Linked DNA regions of Pseudoduganella dura. The protein of the gene in region 2 interacts with the protein of the main gene of each other region in a pairwise test. Links are inferred from orthologs where the notes say so. Each region holds a gene or a part of one and is shown on either strand. Other genes may lie near its edges.

Evidence for each region.
Region 1: the proteins of recJ (region 2) and GJV26_RS09470 interact in binary tests that used the Escherichia coli proteins (3 or more experiments, as listed by UniProt). The link is inferred for Pseudoduganella dura from one-to-one orthologs.

Annotation. Positions count from the first base shown.
Region 1 is NZ_WNWM01000002.1:2,144,952-2,150,795, reverse strand. What follows is about bases 76-3,246. They hold GJV26_RS09470 (DNA topoisomerase III), read left to right. Parts: upstream 76-379; coding sequence 380-3,046; downstream 3,047-3,246. Outside these bases: GJV26_RS09475 (Smg family protein), read left to right, coding at 1-61; GJV26_RS09465 (methyl-accepting chemotaxis protein), read left to right, coding at 3,287-4,873; GJV26_RS09460 (DUF3597 domain-containing protein), read right to left, coding at 5,038-5,469; GJV26_RS09455 (hypothetical protein), read right to left, coding at 5,557-5,844.
Region 2 is NZ_WNWM01000002.1:6,714,664-6,722,308, reverse strand. What follows is about bases 2,327-5,180. They hold recJ (single-stranded-DNA-specific exonuclease RecJ), read right to left. Parts: upstream 4,674-5,180; coding sequence 2,979-4,673; downstream 2,327-2,978. Other genes in these bases: GJV26_RS28950 (hypothetical protein), read right to left, coding at 4,728-5,180; GJV26_RS28960 (antitoxin Xre-like helix-turn-helix domain-containing protein), read right to left, coding at 2,420-2,881; GJV26_RS28965 (RES family NAD+ phosphorylase), read right to left, coding at 2,327-2,404. Also shown: GJV26_RS28980 (tetratricopeptide repeat protein), read left to right, coding at 1-461; GJV26_RS28975 (DUF817 domain-containing protein), read right to left, coding at 513-1,346; GJV26_RS28970 (DUF2288 domain-containing protein), read right to left, coding at 1,378-1,695; more of GJV26_RS28965, read right to left, coding at 1,709-2,326; more of GJV26_RS28950, read right to left, coding at 5,181-5,768; GJV26_RS28945 (lipoprotein-releasing ABC transporter permease subunit), read left to right, coding at 5,903-7,165; GJV26_RS28940 (lipoprotein-releasing ABC transporter permease subunit), read left to right, coding at 7,226-7,645. UniProt on the Escherichia coli protein: Single-stranded-DNA-specific exonuclease.

The DNA of each region.
Region 1 (5,844 bases), 4.6 Mb from region 2 along the record:
GCTGATGTTCGACGACCTGTTCGGTTCGGACGAAGAGCAGGCGCCTCGTCTCCTGCACTGAAGCGCCGCAGCGCGGCTCGCCCGACCGGCAACATTCGGGCATCGATATTCGAGCAGCACCATTCGAGCCGCATCATCTGATCAGTAACGCGCAGTACCCGCCCGGCCGCATTTGCGGCCGGATTGCATTGGTGCGCATGCTTGCTGTTTTGCCGTGGTCGCGCTTATGATTGGCCCCTTGACAATAATGGCGGGGGCGAAAAACTCGGCACGAAGCACGATGCCCATGTATCATGCGCCTGCCATACCCCGACAGACCGCCGACGCGCCGCGCGCGAGGCCAGGCCCGTCGCAGCAACCGAAACCGAGAACAACAATCATGAGCAAAACCCTCATCATTGCCGAGAAGCCTTCTGTCGCGAACGACATCGCGAAGTCGCTTGGCGGCTTTACCAAGCACGATGAGTATTTCGAATCCGACGAATACGTGCTGTCTTCGGCCGTTGGCCACCTGCTGGAAATCGCGGTGCCGGAAGAGTACGACGTCAAGCGCGGCAAGTGGAGCTTCACGCACCTGCCGATGATTCCGCCGTATTTCGCCCTGAATCCGATCGCCAAGACGGAAAGCCGGCTCAAGGTCTTGAACAAGCTGATCAAGCGCAAGGACGTCACGGCCCTGATCAACGCATGCGACGCGGGCCGCGAAGGTGAACTGATCTTCCGCCTGATCGCACAGAACGCGAAAGCCAAGCAGCCGGTCAAGCGCCTGTGGCTGCAGTCAATGACCCCCAACGCGATCCGCGATGGTTTTGCGCACCTGCGCAGCGACGAAGAGATGCTGCCGCTGGCCGATGCCGCGCGCTGCCGTTCCGAGGCCGACTGGCTGATCGGCATCAATGGCACCCGCGCGATGACGGCCTTCAACTCGAAGGAGGGCGGCTTCTACCTGACCACCGTTGGCCGTGTGCAAACGCCCACGCTGTCGATCGTGGTCGAGCGCGACGAGAAGATCAAGAAATTCGTGCCGCGCGATTACTGGGAAGTGCGCGCCGAATTCGTGTGCGCCGCCGGCGTGTACGAAGGCCGCTGGCTCGACACCGGTTTCAAGAAGGACGAGAACGATCCCGAGAAGCGCGCCGAGCGCCTGTGGAGCCGTGCCGCCGCCGATTCGATCGCGCTGGCCTGCAAGGGCAAGCAGGGCAACGTCACCGAGGAATCCAAGCCGACCACGTCGATGGCGCCCGCGCTGTTCGACCTGACCAGCTTGCAGCGCGAAGCCAACGGCCGCTTCGGTTTCTCGGCCAAGAACACGCTGGGCCTGGCCCAGGCGCTGTATGAGAAGCACAAGGTGCTGACGTATCCGCGTACCGATTCGCGCCACCTGCCGGAAGACTACCTGCCGACCGTGAAGTCGACGCTGGAAGTGGTCAAGCAAAACCCGAACTACCACCAGTTCGCCAAGCAGATCCTGGACAAGGGCTGGGTCAAGCCGAACAAGCGCATCTTCGACAACACCAAGATCTCGGATCACTTCGCGATCATCCCCACCGGCATCGCGCCGAAAGGCTTGTCGGAACCGGAACAGAAACTGTACGACCTGGTCACGCGCCGCTTCATGGCCGTGTTCTTCCCGGCCGCCGAATTCCAGGTGACCACGCGCTTTACCGAAGTCTCCGGCCACCAGTTCAAGACCGAAGGCAAGGTGATGACGAACGCCGGCTGGCTGGCGGTGTACGGCAAGGACACGACCGGCGACGACAAGGAAGGCGGCGGCAACCTGGTGCCCGTGGCGAAGGGCGAGAAGGTTCATACCGACAAGGTCAACGCGAACGCCCTGGTGACGAAACCGCCCGCGCGCTACACGGAAGCGACGCTGCTGTCCGCGATGGAAGGTGCCGGCAAGCTGGTCGACTCGGACGAGTTGCGTGACGCGATGGCCGGCAAGGGCCTCGGCACGCCGGCCACGCGCGCCGCGATCATCGAGGGCCTGCTGACGGAAAAGTACCTGATCCGCGAAGGCCGCGAACTGATGTCCACCGCCAAGGCGTCGCAGCTGATGACGCTGCTGCGCGGCCTCGGCGTCAACGAACTGACCGCCCCGGAACTGACCGGCGAGTGGGAACACAAGCTGTCGCAGATGGAGAAGGGCCGCATCTCGCGCGAGGAGTTCATGCGCGAAATCGCGCAGATGACGCAGATTATCGTCAAGCGTGCCAAGGAATACGACAACGACACGATCCCGGGCGAGTACGCGACATTGAGCACGCCTTGCCCGAACTGCAGTGGCGTGGTCAAGGAAAACTACCGCCGCTTCGCCTGTACCAAATGCGAATTTTCGATGGGCAAGACGCCGGGCAGCCGGCAGTTCGAGATCGCCGAGGTGGAAGAGCTGCTGAAGAACCGCACGATCGGGCCGCTGCAGGGCTTCCGCTCGAAGATGGGCCGGCCGTTCGCGGCGATCCTGCGCATCGTGCGCGACGAGGACATCAACAACTTCAAGCTCGAATTCGACTTCGGCCAGAACGACGAAGAGGGCGAGGATGGCGAAGGCGTCGACTTTACCGGCCAGACCGCGCTCGGCCCATGCCCGAAATGCGCCGGCGGCGTGTACGAAATGGGCCTGGCCTATGTGTGCGAACACAGCGTGGCCAAACCGAAGACGTGCGACTTCCGCAGCGGCCGCATCATCCTGCAGCAGGAAATCCTGCCGGAGCAGATGGCCAAGCTGCTCAACGAAGGCAAGACCGACCTGCTGCCGGGCTTCGTATCGCAGCGCACGCGGCGCCCGTTCAAGGCCTTCCTCGCGCGCGGCAAGGATGGCAAGATCAGCTTTGAATTCGAGCCACGCAAGGAAAAGCCGGCCGCCAAGGGCAAGGCCGCCGCCGCGCCGGAAGGCGCCGAAGGTGCTGTCGATGAAGCCGCACCGGTGAAGAAGCCGGCGGCGAAGAAGGCTGCAGCGACGAAAACGACCGCCGCAAAGAAAGCGCCGGCCAAGAAGGCACCGGCGAAGAAGGCTGCTGCAAAGAAAGCCGTCGCCACCGAGTAACTCTGCAACAGCCGAAAAACGGGGCCCTGGGTGGCCCCGTTTTTTTTGACGGTCGCGCCGGTGTTGATAGTGGTCATCGAAACAACGGTGTGGCGGCGTCATCCAAGAATCGCTTGAGGCCTTTGATTACCGGTATGGCCGGCGCGCGACAGCCCGGAATAAATTGCTTTGTGGCAAATTACTCCTGTGCTAGACTGCCGTTTTTTCAGGCAACCTTCCGCGCCCGCCGCGCCCTTCCTCATGAAAAACCTGACCATCGGCACCCGCCTTGCCGCGGGCTTCGCTCTCGTGCTGGCCCTGATGACCCTGATGACCGCGTTCGGCATCTACCACATGCAGGCCGTTGCCGAGGCAACGCAGGACATGATGCGCGAACCGCTGGCCAAGGAGCGGCTGGTGGGCGACTGGTACCGCCTGATTCACACCAGCGTGCGCCGCACGTCGGCAATCTCGAAGAGTTCGGACAGTTCGCTGGCCGCGTTCTTCGCGGAAGACACTGCCAATTCGACGCGCACGGTCAACGAACTGCAAAAGCAGGTCGAGGCGCTACTGGCGACGCCGGCGGAAAAACAGGTGTTCGGCGATATCGGCGCCGCCCGCAAGCGTTACGTGGCCTCACGCGACGACATCGTGGCACTGAAGAAAGAGGGCAAGCTCGAGGAGGCGAACGCCGTGCTGATGGGGCGTTTCCAGCCTGATGGCCAGGCTTACCTGGCGGCGCTCGAAGCGCTGCTCGAGCTGCAACGCAAGGCGATCGACACGGAAGCGGCACGCATCGACCACCTGTTCCAGGGCAACCGCCGGTTCCTGATTGCCTGTGGCGCGGCGGTGCTGGCGCTGGGGGCGTTCTGTTCGTGGTGGCTGACCCGCGGCATCGTGGTGCCGCTGACCCGGGCAGTGGAAATCGCCTGCAGCGTTGCCGACAACGATCTGCGCAGCGAAATCGTGGTGACGTCGAACGACGAGACGGGCCGCCTGCTGAGCGCGCTGAAAACGATGAACGAAGGCCTGGCCCATATTGTCGGCCAGGTGCGCAGCGGTACCGAACACATGACGAGCGCATCGAGCCAGATCGCAGCCGGCAACATGGACCTGTCGGCACGCACCGAGCAGCAGGCCGGCGCGCTGGAAGAAACGGCATCGTCGATGGAAGAGCTGACCTCGACGGTGCGCCAGAACGCGGACAATGCGCGCCAGGCGAACCAGCTGGCCGCCAGCGCATCGGAAGTCGCGGTGCGCGGCGGCGCCGTGGTCGGCGAGGTGGTGCAGACCATGGAATCGATCAACGCGTCGGCGAAAAAGATCGTCGACATCATCTCGGTCATCGACGGCATTGCGTTCCAGACCAATATCCTGGCGCTGAACGCGGCAGTGGAAGCGGCCCGGGCCGGCGAGCAGGGACGCGGCTTCGCCGTCGTGGCCGGCGAAGTGCGCAACCTCGCGCAGCGCTCGGCCGCCGCGGCCCGGGAAATCAAGGCGCTGATCGGCGATTCGGTCGGCAAGGTGGATGCGGGCAGCAGGCTGGTCGAGCAGGCCGGCGCCACGATGGCGGAGGTGGTGCAGAGCATCCAGCGCGTGACCTGCATCATGGGCGAGATCACCACCGCGAGCGTGGAACAGAGCGCCGGCATCGAGCAGGTGAACCATGCCATCGCGGACATGGACGGCGTGACGCAGCAGAACGCCGCGCTGGTCGAGGAAGCAGCCGCCGCCGCCGCATCGATGCGGCAGCAGGCAGAGGCATTGGCGGCTGTGGTGGCGGTGTTCAAGGTGGATGGGGCGATGACGCCGGATACGCCGCGGGCGGCGTTGCGGCTGGCGGCTTGAGGCCAGCACGCCGACAAGGCATGCATTTACCCCAAGTCGAAGTACCGGGGTCAGACCCGGCGGGTCCGACCCCGGCATCTGCCATTGGGGTAAAGGGGCGCCGCGCTTTCAGGCACTAACGCCCCGCATTGCGAGGCGCTTCTGATCGTGCCCATCGGGTACGATCAGTCCTTCAGATCGGCCGGTACCTTGCCGCCGTTGGCGGCCAGCTTGTTCATCACCTGCCGGTGCAGCCACACGTTCATCGTCGCCGAATCGCCGGTATCGCCGGTATAGTGCAGCTCCTGCGCGAGTTCCTTGCGCGATTGCAGGCTGCTGTCCAGGTCCAGCAGTTTCAGCAGGTCGACGATCGACGTGCGCCAGTTCAGCGGCTGGCCGGACTGCTGGGCCTTGCCGTTCAGGATCGCTTCCACGTCCACTTCGGACAATGCGGCCGGGGCGGCAGCGGGCTGCGCCGCGGGCGCCGCAGCAGGCGCGGCAGGAGCGGCCTGTGGCTGGGCCGCCGGCGCGGCGGCAGGCGCCGGTGCAGGCTTCGCTGCCACGGCCGGATGGGACGACGGGAAGATCTTGTGGAAGATGTTGCTGAGGATACCCATGGAATGCTCCTTCAGGAATGGTTCAAGTGAGTGGATCGGTTGCGTGGACCAGTTGCGCGCAATAATGGCGCGCATTGATCCCCCGCATCAATTCCGGTTCGATTGGGCGATCTTGCCCAGCACGATGGCCAGGGCTGCGCCGCCCAGGGCCTGCACCAGTTGCGGGTGCTCGGCATAGAAGTCGCCGATACGGTCGACAATGCCCGGATTGTGCTGCTCGGCCGTGGTGGCGATTTCCTCCACCTGCTGCGGCGTGATTTTTTCAGCCTGTTCCGGCGTGACCTGGGGCTGGCCGTTCTGGCCGAACACGCTGCCGATACTGCCGGCCAGCGCCGTCAGCATGGCCGGGCTCACGTTGGACAGCAGCTGGTTGAG
Region 2 (7,645 bases):
TCGCCGCTGCGCCGTCGTTCGCGACCGACCTGGCCGCCGATCTGGCCGCGGCGCGGCTGGCGCTGCATGGCCCGGCGTCGGGCTGGCCGCCGGCCCTGGCCGCTTTCAGTGCCGCCGCCCGCGAAGGCGATGCCGATGCCGCCTACCGGGCCGGGCTGATGGTCCGCAACGGCAAGGGCACCGCCCCCGACAGCGCCGCCGCCCGCCGCTGGCTCGAACAGGCCGCGTCGGGCGGCATCCCGGAGGCGATGTTCGTGCTGGCGAACCTGCAGGCCGAAGGCGAGGGCGGTGCCGTCGACCTGGTGGCGGCGCGCGCCTGGCTCGAGCGTGCCGCCGGCCTTGGCCATCCGGCCGCGCTGCAGCAGCTTGCGGAACTGGCGCGTCGCCGGGGCGATGGCGAGCAGGCCAACGCACTGCTGAAAGAGGCCGCGCATGCGCTGAAACACCAGGCCGGCCCGTGAATCGTTGCCTCTGAATCGTTGTCCCTGAACAGGCGGCTGTCCAGGATCCTGCTATGCCGGCACGTGCACCCGCGCTTTCACGTGCTTCAGATTGGCCACGATCGTGAACGTCATGATCACCAGCAGGGACCAGGCGCTCCATTTGCTGACGTGTACGACCGACCAGGCGCCCAGCTGGTTCGGGTAGCGCCACACGCCCATCAGCGTGCCGAGGTTCTCGGCCAGCCAGATGAAGAAGCCGGTCAGCACGAAGCCCAGCAGCAGCGGCATGCGGCGGTCGCGGTCCAGCGGGCGGAAGATCACCGTGGTGCGCGCATACAGGCCCAGCGCGCAGGCGGCCAGGTACCAGCGGTAGTCGCCGATGTAATGGTGCGTGTAGAAATTCACGTAGATCAGGACGGCGATCGCGGCCGCCATCGGGTGCGGCGGATGGTGGCGGATGCGCAGGTCGAGCAGGCGCCAGGCCTGGATGATGTAGCTGCCGATCGCCGCGTACATGAAGCCGGAGAACAGCGGCACGCCGAACAGCTTGGTGTAGCCCGCGTCCGGGTAGCTCCACGAGCCGACGTGCGTCTTGAATACTTCGAGCGCGAAGCCGACCGCGTGGAACAGGCCGACGGCTTTCACTTCGTCCCACGTTTCCAGGCGGGCGGCGAGCATCCACGCCTGGATGCCCAGGGCCACGGCCAGCAGCACATCGTAGCGGGGAATGCCGAACAGCCCGGCGCGGGGCACGCAGAACATCGCCAGGAAAAACAGGCCGGCAAACAGGCACGCCCGGGCTTCCTTGATGCCGAAGTAGAGCAATTCGACGAGCGGGCGGTGGACCGGCCGCAGCGGGCGGGGGCGGGCGTCCGCCAGGTGGGCATCGAGTGCTGCCAGCATCGGGATCGCCCTCCGGGTCAATGCTGCGGTATCAGTGCAGTTTCTTCTGCTGCTGCACGAGGATGAACGGGCTCACCACGCTGGCCCACAGCAAGGCATCGGTTTCCAGCCATTCCTGCGCCTGCCGGTCCGAAACCTTGGCGATCTGGCCGGCGGCCATCCACTGGCCCACGCTGGCCTTGTCGTCGTGGGCGATGCGCACGGCCACTTCCACGAGATCGAGCTCGTCCGCGATCCACACCACGTTGCCCGAGGCGAAGTGGCGCGTCAGTTCGCTCCACGGCAGGCGCGCGGTCTCGCGGTTGACCTTCTGGCGCAGTTCGGTATCTTTATCAGGATTGAGTTGCATTGCTGTTCAATATCTACATGGATCGGGGTTCGACAGCCGGTGTCGGGCTGCCCTGCCATGTTAACCGATACACCTGGCCTTTGCGAACGTTGCCGACCAGCGCCGGCCGGAAGCAGGCGAGATTGGTGCCGCTGGCGTGCCGCACGCTGGGGTAGATGATGCCGGTGGAGCCGGCGGCCAGCAGCCGTTCGGCCAGCAGTTGCGAGGTTTCGTAGCTGTCGGGCGCCAGGCAGGCGTCGAATTCGGGCTGCTCGCGAATATCGTGGAACGGGGCCGTGAAATCGGCCAGCATCGCCTGGTAGCTGACACTGTCGTCGAAGCGGCCGATCTCCGCGTACTCGACCGTCTTATGGAAAATCACTTCGGCCAGTGCCGTCTCGGCATCGAACGCGCAGTACCAGGCGCCCCGTTCGCCATCGTTGAACCGGCTGCCTTCAGGGCGCGGGTACGTGAACGCGGCGTTGACGATGCGAAAGTTCGGTACGTGGAACAGCAATTCGTCGATGCCGATGCCGGGCGCGCCGCCGTGCTCGGCGAGCAGGCGGGCGTTGGTGGCGTTATCGAGGTCGAACAGGTCGGCCAGTTCGGCGTCGCTGTCGGCCAGCGGCGCCAGCACCGAATCGTCGAGATCGGCAAAGCGGGAGGGGATCAGGCGACAGGTATCGAACTGCCGCAGCGCGCGGAACGGCGGCACGAGAAGGGCCGGCACGGGCACGGGCGGCAATTACAGGCCCCCGCGGCGCGCATCGACCAGCTTGCGCACGGTCTGCATCGCCAGCAGGCCGCCCGCCAGCATGTAAGCCAGCGGCGTGCTCCCTTTGAAGATGGCGTTCTTGTTGGGCAAGGTGATCCATTCATCGGCGAGCTTGTCGCCGTAGAGGATGTGCAGGGATTTGTAGATGCCGAGAAGGTAGGAAATGCGGGTGATGCGGTCGACTTCGAGCACGCGGTCGGGATTGCGCTTCCAGTCGTAGAATGTGCTGCTGGGCAGGCCGCCCAGCAGTTCGCGGGCGTCTTCCTCACGCAGATTCCAGGCGGCAACGAGCTTGTAGAACCCTTTCAGGGCCGACTGGGACAGGCGCTCCCGCTCTTCGCGGGCATTGAGGTCGACCGGGGTGGCCGGTTCATAGCGCGACCTGGGGTAAACATAGGGAAACGGCTGCGGATGGGCGTGGGACGAATGCATAGGGCCTCCATATCTGGAGTCTTTATACTCCGTTTTCGGAGTGCCTGCAAGCGGGTGCGACAGCATGCGCGCATCCCCGCTCCGGCAGGCGGTCCGGCTATGCCGGCTCGGCGTGCTCCACCATCAGCTGCACCCGCGTGGTGCCGTTGTACTCGTTCGCATCGAGCCGGAAGGCCACGCGGGCACGGTCGCCCAGCGCATCCGTGCGGCCGAACCAGATCGCATCGTAGCGCGCGCCATTGCGTTCGAGCAGCAGTTTCAGGTGCCGGTCCTTCAGGATGCGCTGGCTGATCACGCGGAATTCGTCGCAGAACACGGGGGGCGCGAAGCCCTGGCCCCACACGATGCCGTCCATCAGTTCGATGAACTGCGTGGTGAAGTAGGCATCTTCCAGCGGCCCGTCCGTCTCGATCACGCGCTCGAGCTGGTGCTCGGACAGCCACGCCTGGCCCACCGCCTCGAACGCCTGCGAAAACGCGTCGAACGCATCGGCGCGGATCGACAGCCCGGCCGCCATCGCGTGGCCGCCGAACTTGTCGATCAGGCTCGGCGCCCGTTTCGACACGAGGTCGAGCGCATCGCGCATGTGGAAGCCGGCGATCGAGCGGCCGGAACCCTTGATCCAGCCGTCGCCGGCCGGCGCGAACGTGATCGTGGGCCGGTAGAACTTTTCCTTCAGCCGCGAGGCCACGATGCCGATCACCCCCTGGTGCCAGGTATCGTCGAACACGCTGATGGTGGAGCTGTGCGACGGCTGGAAATCGTCCAGGTGCAGCAGCGCCGTGTCCTGCATCTCGGCTTCGATCTCGCGGCGCTTCAGGTTGATCTCGTTGAGCTGCTGGGCCAGTTGCCAGGCGCGGCCTTCATCGTCCGTGACCAGGCATTCGATGCCCAGCGACATGTCTTCCAGGCGGCCGGCCGCGTTCAGGCGCGGGCCGAGCGCAAAGCCCAGGTCGAACGGCGTGGCGCTGCATGCCTGGCGGCCAGCCACGCGGAACAGCGCCGCCACGCCGGCATGCATGCGGCCGGCGCGCATCCGTTTCAGGCCCTGCGCCACGAGGATGCGGTTGTTGGTGTCCAGTTTCACCACGTCGGCCACCGTGCCGAGCGCCACCAGGTCCAGCAGCGAGTCGAGCTTGGGCTGGGTCTGCGCGTCGAACACGCCGCGCCGGCGCAGTTCGGCGCGCAACGCCAGCAGCACGTAGAACACCACGCCCACGCCGGCCAGGTTCTTCGACGGGAAGCCGCACGCCGGCTGGTTCGGGTTGACGATCACGCGCGCATCGGGCAGCGTGTCGCCCGGCAGGTGGTGGTCGGTCACCACGACTTCGATGCCGCGGCGCTTCGCCTCTTCCACGCCATCGATGCTGGCGATGCCGTTGTCGACGGTGATGATGATGTCCGGCGATTTTTCGCGCGCCGTCAGCGCCACGATCTCCGGCGTGAGGCCATAGCCGTACTCGAAACGGTTGGGCACGATGAAGTCGACATTCGCGCCCATCGCGCGCAGGCCGCGCAGCGCGACGGCGCAGGCGGTGGCGCCGTCGCAGTCGTAGTCGGCCACGATCACCATGCGCTTCTGCGCGGCGATGGCATCGGCCAGGAACACGGCCGCGGCATCGATGTGCAGCAGGCCCGAAGGCAGGATCAGCGCCGACAGTTCGGACGACAGGTCTTTCGGATCGGTCAGCCCGCGGGCGGCGAACAGGCGCGCCAGCACGGGGTGGATCCCTCCCTGGCGCAGCATTTCCGATTCGCGGAACGGACAGGGGCGGGTGGCGATGCGGGTCATGGGTTCTACTTGTCCTTCAGCTTGATTTTCAGCTTGATTCGTCTGCCTGATCCGTCAGCCCGCTCGGGCGGGCGTGAGCAGGTTCTTCAGGTTTTCGGTGCGCCAGAACTTGTTCAGCGACATCCTGGTCGCCGTGCTCTCGATCCAGCCGAGGCGATTGGTCAGCACCAGGTGCACGTCGGCCACCTGGCCCGCGCGCAGCGCGCCCAGCAGCGGCGCGAACCACTGGTCTTCGAGCTGCCCCATCAGCTGCAGCCAGGTCGACCAGTCTTCGGCCAGGCTGGCGCCGGCCAGGTGGCCCAGCAGCGCGGTGCGCCGCGGATCGCGCGACGCCAGCCATTGGACCGCCGTGGCGTCGCGCAGTTCGGGCGTGGCGAGCGCATTGAGCCAGGCAGGGGCGGCGGCCGTGGCCAGCGCCGCTTCCGGCCGCGGCTGCGCCGCCGGGCCGCCGGCCCACAGCCAGAACGAGTTCACCGCCTGCTTGCGGCCCTCGTTGACCGGATGCGTGTGCCACAGCATCTGCACTTCGTTGAGCAGGCGGCGGAAATCGCGCGCCGCGGCGCCGGCGGGCAGCCACGCATGCAGGTTGTCGCCGGTGGCCGCGTCCGGCGACGCCGTCGCCAGGTCCGCCCAGTCGTCCGCGCGCAGGAACCACGTGTGGGCGTCGCCGTAGACCAGCGTCTTGCCCAGTTCCCCGAACAACGGCAGGGCCGCCTGGAACAGCGCGCGCGAGTCGGCGTCGGCGATGCGCAGGCCGCGCAGGTCCGGCATCATCAGGTGCGTGCCGACCACCAGGTGTACGGGATGGAAAATGAACCAGTGGCCGCCATCGGGCGCCAGCCCCAGCCCGCGCATCACGGCCGGTGCGAACGGCGCGGCCGGCGCATTGGCTGGATCACCGGCCAGCGCGAGCGCATGGGCCAGCCAGGCCTCGTGCGGCAGCAGCCGCGAATCCTGCTCGAACCCGTGGTGCGTGCGCTTGCTGTTGCGAGAAAGTAAAGTCGCCAGGGCGGGGGCCTGCAGGGAGCGAATCAGGTCCGGCGCCATTTCGGCGGGCGGCAGGCCGAAAGGTAAAACGAGGGTCGTGGAAGGCATGCGTCATTATATCTTGCAAGTCGATTGCAAGTCCCCGCGGCGCCGCGCGGCCGGTGCCGCGTGCTCAGCAGTAAGCCCGGCAATGCTGTTTATATGGCAAACTGCGGTCTTTGCACCATTGGCCTTTTCCTTACATGAGTTTCATGCACAAGATGCCGTTCGAATGGCTGGTCGGCCTGCGCTACACGCGCGCCGGCAAGCGCAGCGGCCGCAACAGCTTCATCTCGTTCATTTCCGCGATCTCGATGGCGGGAATCGGCCTGGGCGTGGCGGCGCTGATCATCGTCCTGTCGGTCTACAACGGCTTCCAGAAGGAAGTGACGGCGCGGATGCTGTCGGTGCTGGGGCACATCGAGATCTACGAAATGGGCGGCCCGATGAAGGACTGGCGCGCCACCGCGCGCAACGCCTTCGCCAACCCCGAGGTCAAGGGCGCGGCGCCGTTCGTGGAGCTGCAGGCGCTGCTGGCGCATGGCGGCGACGTGCTGCGCCCGGCCGTCGTGCGCGGCATCCTCCCCGAGGAAGAAGGCAAGGTCTCCGACGTGCCGCGCCAGGTCAAGCAGGGCAGCCTGGCGGGCCTGCGCGCCGGAGAAAAGGGCATCGTGCTCGGCATCGAGCTGGCGAAGGCGCTGGAAGTGAAAGTGGGCGGCCGGGTGTCGATGGCGCTGACCGAGGGCGGCATCGCCGGCGGCGCGCCCACGATGCGCACGTTCACCGTGGTCGGCATCTTCGAGGCCGGCCACAACGAATTCGATTCCTCGCTGGCGTACGTCCACCTGGCGGACGGCCAGCAGCTGCTGAACCTCGCGGGCCCGTACGGCCTGCGCCTGAAGATCGAGGACATGGACCAGGCGCCCCGGGTGGCCTTCCAGCTCAAGCAGTCGATGCCGGGCGACCTGCTGGTGCGCGACTGGTCGAAGCTCAACGTGAACTGGTTCGCCGCCGTGCAGACGCAGAAGCGCATGATGTTCATCATCCTCACGCTGATCATCGCCGTGGCCGCGTTCAACCTGGTAGCCACGCTGGTCATGACGGTCACCGACAAGCAGGCCGACATCGCCATCCTGCGCACGCTGGGCGCGTCGCCGCGCTCGATCATGAAGATCTTCATGGTGCAGGGCGCGCTGGTGGGCGTGATCGGCACCGCGCTCGGCGTGGCCGGCGGCGTATTGATCGCGATGAACGTGGGCGTGATCGTGCCGGCCATCGAAACGGTGCTGGGCATGAAGTTCCTCTCCAAGGACATCTACTTCATCAGCGCCGTGCCGTCCGACCTGCGCTGGACCGACGTCGCCGCGATCGGCGGCACCGCCGTGGGCCTGGCGTTCCTGGCCACGCTGTATCCCAGCTGGTGGGCGGCGCGCGTCAAGCCCGCGGAGGCATTGCGTTATGAATAATACGACTTTGAATAACGCGAATCTGTGGCAAACTCCGGCTCCCTTTTCGAATGGTGAGCGATGAGCTTCCTGAAAAATCTTCCTTATGAATGGCTGGTCGGGCTGCGTTATACCCGTGCCGGCAAGCGCGGCGGCCGCAACCGCTTCATCTCGTTCATCTCGCTGATCTCGATGGCCGGCATCGCGCTGGGCGTGGGCGCGCTGATCATCATCCTGTCGGTGATGAACGGTTTCCAGAAGGACGTGACGGACCGGATGCTCTCCGTGCTGGCCCACGTGGAAGTCTTCGACAGGGCGGGCGGCATGCCCGACTGGCAGCAGCAGGCGAAAAACGCGCTGCGCCATCCCGAGGTGAAAGGCGCCGCGCCGTTCTCCGAAACGCAGGCGGGCCTGATGCACGGCAACGACGCGCTGCGGCCTGCGATGGTGCGCGGCGTGTTGCCGGAGCAGGAGCCGGCCGTATCGAGCGTGGCGAAACAG